One region of the Gordonia sp. SGD-V-85 genome, then DNA from elsewhere that is predicted to be linked to it. Evidence: predicted binding sites of a transcription regulator. Region 1 holds the regulator's gene; the other holds the start of a gene.

The links. Region 1 encodes LexA, which represses DNA repair genes until DNA is damaged. Its sites were predicted from a motif close to CGAACANNTGTTCG; they were not measured.
Region 2: AS181_RS04575 (HNH endonuclease signature motif containing protein) is a predicted target of LexA. The motif match lies at 2,385-2,398, and genes of this name have one in related genera.

What each region holds. Positions count from the first base shown of each region.
Region 1 is NZ_LNQO01000002.1:293,777-297,937, reverse strand. Features, by position in the region: gene nrdR (transcriptional regulator NrdR) at 1-443, opposite strand, end outside; gene AS181_RS03440 (LysM peptidoglycan-binding domain-containing protein) at 543-1,082, opposite strand; gene lexA (transcriptional repressor LexA) at 1,307-2,011, shown strand; gene AS181_RS03430 (phosphoenolpyruvate--protein phosphotransferase) at 1,989-3,698, opposite strand; gene AS181_RS03425 (DeoR/GlpR family DNA-binding transcription regulator) at 3,847-4,161, shown strand, end outside.
Region 2 is NZ_LNQO01000003.1:146,000-150,160, reverse strand. Features, by position in the region: gene AS181_RS04585 (MFS transporter) at 1-1,147, opposite strand, end outside; gene AS181_RS04580 (manganese-dependent inorganic pyrophosphatase) at 1,284-2,207, shown strand; gene AS181_RS04575 (HNH endonuclease signature motif containing protein) at 2,424-4,046, shown strand.

The DNA of each region.
Region 1 (4,161 bases):
GATGCCGCCTTCAGGTCGTCGATCTCGCGCTGGAAGTCCTCCACCGAGTCGAACGACCGGTACACCGAGGCGAAGCGCAGATACGCCACCTCGTCAAGATCGCGGAGCGGACCCAGGATGGCGAGTCCGACCTCGTTGCTGGGGATCTCGGCCGATCCACTGGCGCGCACCGTGTCCTCGACCTGCTGGGCGAGTTGCGCGAGCGCGTCCTCGGCGACGTGGCGGCCCTGACAGGCTCGCCGCACGCCGCGCATGACCTTCTCCCGGCTGAACGGTTCGGTCACGCCGTTGCGTTTGACCACCGCGAGCACGGCGCTCTCCACGGTCGAGAACCGGCGACCGCACTCCACACAGGAGCGACGGCGGCGGATGGCCTGCCCTTCATCTGCGACACGCGAGTCGATGACCTTGGTGTCGTCGTTCTTGCAGAAGGGGCAGCGCATCGTGTCCTCACGCAGGTCGCGGGACGCTGGAACGCACCCGAAGCGTGCGCCCCGCCGCTTGTCGGCCGGCCCCTGTGACATCGAGGATACCGCCCGGCCTCAGCGGTACCGGGGGGTGAGCAGGGGCTGGCCCACCTGCAGCGCGCTCGACCCCAGATCGTTCATCGCGACGATCTCGTCGATCACGACCTCGCGCGGCATCTCGGGTGCCACCCGGCCGGCGATCGAGCTGAGCGAGTCCCCCGAGCGCACGTGGACGACCTCGGCACTCACGGCGGACGGGGTCAGCGAGTCCGAGTAGTTCTGGCCCACGACACCGAACACCCACACGACGAACGCCAGCCCGACGCCGGCGAGGAGCGCGACCGCGGTGCGGCGGCGCCGACGGAACACCGCCGCGTCGGGTCCGACCGGGCCACGCCCGCGCACCCCGACCGGAGAGCCACAGTGGGTACCGCCCACCCGCGGGGTCACCGGCGACGCACCCCGCGGTCGGGTGCCGGCCGGCCGGTTGTCTATCGGCCGGCCGCCGTCGGACAGCGGGGCGCGCGTCCGGACCCGATCGGCGCGGTCGGTGGGGGGCCGGACAGCGTCGGGACGGTCGGTGCGGACGGGAGCGACGAGAGTGGCGGTGCGCATGGTGCCCTCCGGTGTTCTGGTGTCTGGATCGTGCGGGGTGTCGCGGTCGGTGTTCGAACATCGATCAGATGTTCGATGCACTGATGTTCGAATTTGTAGCACGACGGCCCGACAAAGTCTCGCGACACATCGAACAAATGTTTGAGGTGCCGGTCGAACTCCGCTAGGCTCGGACCCGGCGCAAGCCATCTACCAGCACGTTCCGAAGACGAGAGGAACCGAACATGAGTGACACCGGCGATAGGCGCGGCCGAGCGCGGGGCGCCGACGACGAGGCCCCGTTCGACGCCGCCGCCGCCGAGGCCTCACTCACCCCGCGACAGGCCGGGGTCCTGGAGGTGATCCGCCGCTCGGTGCGCGAGCGCGGTTATCCGCCGAGCATCCGGGAGATCGGCGACGAGGTCGGCCTGGCCTCGACGTCGTCGGTGGCCCATCAGTTGCGGACGCTGGAACGCAAGGGGCTGCTCAAGCGCGACGCGAACCGTCCCCGTGCGGTCAACATCGCCCCGAGTGACACCCCGTCGCCGGACACCCCGACGGCCGGCCAGCTTCCCGAGCCGACCTTCGTGCCGGTTCTCGGCCGTATCGCGGCCGGCGGTCCGATCCTGGCCGAGGAGGCCGTCGAGGACGTCTTCCCGCTGCCCCGTGAGCTGGTCGGCGAGGGATCGCTCTTCCTGTTGCGCGTCGTCGGCGAGTCGATGATCGACGCCGCGATCTGCGACGGCGACTGGGTCGTGGTCCGGCAGCAGAACGTCGCCGACAACGGCGACATCGTCGCGGCCATGATCGACGGCGAGGCCACCGTGAAGACCTTCAAGCGTCAGGGCCCCAACGTCTGGCTCATGCCGCACAACGAACTGTTCGATCCGATCCCGGGCAACGATGCCGTCATCCTCGGCAAGGTCGTCACCGTGATGCGGCGAGTCTGACCTCTCCGCCGACCGAACCGTCGAGCACCGCCGCGGCAGCCTCGCGCGCCGCGGCGGGATCCGAGGTGGCCAGGGCGGCCTCGGCGGCGGCCCGGCAGTCCGGTGCGGACACCTCGCCGAGCCGGGCCCCCACGGCCGCGGCAGCAGCCGGCGCGCTGGACAGCGAGGTGACGCCGAGACCGACGAGCACGCAGGCGAGGTTCGGATCGGCGGCGGCCTCGCCGCACACCCCGACCGGCTTTCCCTGACGTGCGCCCGCTGCCGCGACTCCCGCGATGAGGCTCAACACGGCCGGTTGCCACGGGTCGGTCAGTCCGGCGAGATCGGCCGACATCCGGTCGGCCGCCATCGTGTACTGGGTCAGATCGTTGGTGCCGATGGACACGAAGTCCACCTCGGCGAGGACGGCTTCGGCCAGGATCGCCGCCGCGGGCACCTCGATCATCACCCCGGCGACCAGACCACGGCCACGGACCTCGGCGGCGAAGGTGCGCGCCTCCGCCGGCGAGGCGATCATCGGCGCCATGACCCACGGCGCGACGGCCGACCCCGACGCGGCCTGCGCGATCGCGTCGAGCTGATGCGCGCGGATCTCGGGGTGCGCCAGCGCGATCCGATCACCCCGCACGCCGAGCGCTGGGTTCGATTCGTCGGGATGGGTCACGAACCGGAGCGGTTTGTCGGACCCGGCGTCGAGGGTGCGGATGACCACCTTCTGCCCGTTGAACGCATCGAGCACCTCCCGGTAGATCGCGGCCTGCTCGTCCACCGACGGTTCGTCGGCACGCTCGAGGAACGCGAGTTCGGTGCGGAAGAGCCCGACGCCCTCGACTGGGTACCCGGCCGCGGCGCGTGCCGACGATCCGTCGGCGACGTTGGCGAGCACCGCCACGGCCACCCCGTCGGCGGTCTGCCCCGGACCGGTCCAGCCGGCGACGAGTGCGGCATGCCGCCGATCCTCGTCGACGCGAGCCCGGGCCGCCTCCGCATCGGGCTCCACCTCGATTCGCCCGGTGCTGCCGTCGACGAGAACGGTTGTGCCGGGCTCGATCTCGTCCAGGTCGGCCACCGCCACCACGCACGGGATCCCCAGCTGGCGCGCGATGATCGCGGTGTGGCTGGTCGGTCCGCCGAGGCGGGTGACGAGGGCGATGGTGCTCGTGGGGTCGAGGCCCGCGGTGTCGGCGGGCGCGAGGTCGTCGGCGAGCAGGACCGACGGCACCTCCGGAGTGGGCACACCAGGTTCGGGTAGGCCGAGCAGTTCGGCGAGGACCCGGTCGCGCACGTCGTTGAGATCGGTGACCCGCTCGGCCATCAGTCCGCCGAGCTTGGTGAACACCGCCGCGAACTGTTCGGTGGCCGCGACGGCAGCGGCCTCGGCGGGGGCGCCCTTGCCGATGAGCGCGGTCGCGGCACCGATCCAGCCGCGGTCCTCGGCCAGGCCCGCCGTCGCGGCGAGCACCTCGGCCGTCACCCCGGTGTTCTGCGACGCGCGCGTGCGCAGCCGCGCCGCGACGGCGCCGGCCGCGGTGGCGAAGCGCGAGACCTCGTCGGCGCGCCGTTCCTCGGCGATCTCCACACCGACGCCGAGCTTCTCCGGCGAGTGGTCGGGTCGCTCGCCCGGCCACAGCGCGGGACCGTGGGCCAATCCGCCGACCACCGGGGTTCCCGTCAGGATCTGCGCCATCGTCTTGCCTCTCACTCGACTATCGATGTGACCACCGTTACAAAAAGTGCTTGACTTGTCAACACAAACAGGCGTAAACACAATTACTACAACATCCAATCCCACACGCCTCAACAAGCGGGTGGTCGAAACCGGAGATCGGAGCGGTGTGTACGCCGAGGAGAGACAACAGGCGATCGTCGACGAGGTGCGCCTCGCGGGGCGGGCATCCGTGGCCGCGCTCGCCGAGAAATTCGACGTCACCAGCGAGACCGTCCGACGCGATCTCGCGGTACTGGAACGCGCCGGACATCTCCAGCGGGTCCACGGCGGCGCCGTGCGCGCCGAGATCATGCGCACCCTCGGCGAGCTCGGGATCGACGAACGGGAGTCGAGCCAGATCGAGCAGAAGACCGCGATCGGCCGGGCGGCCATCCGGTTCCTGCCGCCCGACGGCGGCTCGGTGCTCTTCGACGCCGGCACC
Region 2 (4,161 bases), on a different contig from region 1:
TGCCCGACACCGCGGCATTCGTGATGGGCGCGTTGACCAGTCCGAAGCCGATGCCGAACACGAGGTAGGCCGCGCCGAGGTAGGTGAACGGGGTATCGGATCCGACGCCGAGGAGCAGCACTCCGCCCGCCGCCATCCCGATCCCGCCCGCGAACAGTGGCGGCCGGGACCCCCGCGCGGCGACGAGGCGTCCCGAGACCGGCGCGCAGGACGCGGCGGCCAGAGCCATCGGGATCAGCATCAGACCCGCGCCGAGCGGACTCAGTCCGCGGACTTCTTGCAGGTACAGGGTGTTGAGGAACAGGAACCCGCCGGTCGCCGCGAACGCGATGACCGCGCACACGACCGCGACGGTGAACGGCACACTGCCGAAGAACCGCGGGTCCAGGAGCGGCTCGTCGCGGCGCAACTCGTAGCAGATCAGGACCACAGACGAGCACGCAGCGACCGCAAAACAGCCGACGATGACGCCGGACCTCCAGCCCAGCACATGCCCTTCGATGATCCCGAACGTCACGGTTCCCAACAGCACGAGGATCAACAGCTGACCCACCACATCGGCCCGTCGAGGCTGTGGCGCCCTCGACTCGGGGACGTACCGCCGGCTGAGAACGAGGGCGAGCACGCACACCGGGACATTGAGCACGAAGATCGCCTGCCAGCCCAGGCCGGAGACCAGCGCACCACCGACGACCGGGCCGAAGGCCAGACTCGCCCCGAATGCACTTCCCCACAACCCGATCGCCCGCGCACGCGCCTTCGGCTCGGTGAACACAGTGGTCACGATCGACAGGGCCACCGGGTTCAGCATCGAGCCACCGACCGCCTGGACGGCCCGGGCCGTGATGAGCACCTCCGGTGTCGGCGACACCGCGCAGAGCACCGACCCGGTTCCGAAAATCGCGAGGCCGACCCCGAAGATGCGTCTGCGACCGAGCCGGTCGCCGGTGGTGCCACCGAGGATGAGCAGGCTCGCGACGACCAACGTGTACGAGTCGACCACCCACTGGAGCTGAGACGGCGTGGCGTCGAGATCGGCACCGATCGACGGCAGCGCCACGTTGACCGCGGAGATGTCGAGGCCGACGAGGAACATGCTCAGACAGCAGACGACCAGGATGACGCGTCGAGGCCCGGTCGTGGACATGGAGCCAATGTAGAACCCCGACCCCGGGGCGGCGCGACTCGCTGAGGATCATGCTCACGGGGAACGAGACCCGCGAGGCGCCGGGATCGTCGTAGTCTGGGCCCACGCGCACCGCCGAGGAGAAAGCCGAGGTCCCATGTCGAAGATCCTGGTGTTCGGACACCGCAACCCCGACACCGATGCCATCGGGGCGGCGATCGGCCTCGCCCACCTCGAAGCCGCGCTCGGCAGCGATGTCGAGGCCGTTGCCCTCGGCCGACCGAGTCTCGAAACCGCCTTCGCACTGGAGCATTTCGGACTCGACGCGCCGCGCGTCATCGAGACGGCCGCGCCGGCGAAGGTCATGCTCGTCGACCACAACGAGCGCCAGCAGAGCGTCGCCGACATCACCGACGTGACCGTCCTGAAAGTCATCGACCACCATCGGATCGCCAATTTCGAGACGGCAGCGCCGCTGTACATGCGCGTCGAACCGGTCGGATGCACCTGCACGATTCTCACCCGGATGTACGCGGAGAACGGGGTCGAGATCCCGCGTCCGCAGGCGGGCATCATGCTGTCGGCGATCATCTCCGACACCCTCTTGTTCAACTCCCCCACCTGCACCGACGCCGATCGCGCCGCTGCCGCCGAGCTTGCCGACATCGCGGGCGTCGACGTCGACGAGTACGGCGACGCGCTTCTACGGGCCGGGACCGCGCTCGGCGACGAGCCGGTGTCGGCGATCATCGGACGGGACTCCAAGAGCTTCGACATGGGGCCGAAGACGGTACGGGTCTCGCAGGTCACCACGGTCGACTCCGCCGAGATACTCGACCGTCGCGACGAGTTCCTGACGGCAATGACCGCCGAGAAGGAGGCAGCCGGCTACGACCTCTACCTCCTGCTCATCACCGATGTGATCAAGGCCGACTCGGACCTGCTCGTGGTCGGCGAACCCGCCTCGGCCATCGAGCAGGCGCTGGGTGTCACCGTCGCCGACGGCCACGCCTTCGGCAAAGGCGTCGTCTCGCGCAAGAAGCAGATCGTCCCGCAATTGACCGAAGTGCTGGACGTCTGAGCGGTCTCTGGCCTCCCCGCGCACATCCGCAGCCGAGAGAGGACTCTTAACAACAAAATTCGAGGACAACCCAAACCGGCGCCCCATCTACCACAACGCACCGACAAGTTGTCGCCGACGAATACCGTTGCACAACAGACACTTTCGAGTTGCGAGATGCCGACTATGGTGTACACTCGAACGTACATTCGCGGCTACGGTTCTTGGGGGGTGGCCATGTCTGACGGATCAGCGACGCCGCAGCCGCGTGCCGTCGAGTTGATCGCCGACCTCCACCGCATCGTGGACGAGTTGCAGACGGTCGACCTGGGGCCGTGCACCGATGCCGAGTTGGCCGAAGTGGCAGCCGATACCGAGAAAGCGATCGCACGGTTGACTGTTGCTGGTGACCGGCAGATCGATCAGGTCGAGGCCCGCGACCTGCCCCGCAAAGCCGGGTGCCGAACACTCATGCAGTACATGACCCACCGGCTACGCGTCTCCAACCCGATGCGACGCCGTAAGCAGATGGACGCCACCGCCACCCGCACCAGCCTCGGCGGCGAGGTCCTACCACCTGAACACCCCACCCTGGCCGAAGCGTTCGCCGCAGGAGCGGCCGGTTCCGCGCACGTGCAGGCCGCCCTCGATGTCCTCGACCAGATCCCCCACGGAATCGACCACGACGTGAAAGTCGCGGCCGAACGGCAGATGGCGGAGATCGCCGAAGCCCACACCCCCGCCGAGATCACCCAGCTCGGCGCCCGCCTGCTCGCCCACCTCGACCCCGACGGCACACTGTCCGACGACACCGACCAGAAACGACGCCGCGGCCTGTGGATCGGTCGGCAACGCGCCGACGGGACAGCCAAAATATCGGGCACCCTGACACCCGCACTCGCCGCCCGGCTCACCATGATGTTCGCCGTGTGGGGCAAACCCGGACTCAACAACCCCGACGACCCCGCCTCGCCCAGCGGGCCGGCCGGAGCCGCCGACCCCGACGCCCTCACCGCCGCCGCCGACCGCGACGGCCGCACTCTCGCCCAGTCCAATCACGACGCGCTCGACGCCGCCCTGGCCGCGGGTTTCGCCGACGGCGCACTCGGCACCTCGCACCGCGGCCTGCCCGTGCAGCTGATCATCAAGGCCGACCTCGGGGACCTGATCCGCGAAGCCGGACTCGCGACCACCGCCACCGGAACCCTGCTGCCCATCCGGGACTTGATCGCGATGGCCGCCGACATGCAACCGTGGCTCGCGATCTTCAAAGACGCCACCACCGTCCCCCTGCACTTCGGACGGGGCAAACGCCTCGCCACCCGCGAACAACGCCTCGTCTCCTTCGCCCGTCCCGACGGGGAAGTGTGTTCGGCACCCGGGTGCGATCAACCCGCCACACACATCGAGCTTCATCACGCCGAACGAGACTGGGCCAAGGGCGGACTCACCGACATCGACGACCTCGCCCCGGCCTGTCCCCGACACAACCGCATGGTCGGCGACCAACCCGGCCAATACACCACCCGCATCGCCCGATCCGGACCCGACGAAGGCCGCTGCCTCTGGCGACTCAACGCCGAACCCGGCGCACCACCCAACCCCGAACACCTCAACCGCCGACCCGACATACCCCGGCGATTCACACAACACCTGAACACCGTGCGCGAGCAAATCCACGGGCCACCAACGCGGTCCGGCGATCACGCGCGCCCGAACAACCGGCATCACGACGACGCGCGTCGATCATGGTCGAGAACCAGCCACGTCATCGACGTGAGACCACCCCGACCCGGCCAACGACAGCTCCGACCCTCCCTCGTCGAAGCATTCCTAGCCGAGTACCTCGCACGCAACTGACTGCGCTACAGCGCAAGAGGACCCGTCGTAGCTCGTCGACCTCCTTCGTCCCTTGCTCGGCCCGGCGGCTATCGCTCCTCATACCTCAGTGTCTGCGGCCTGGCGGCCGTCGAGG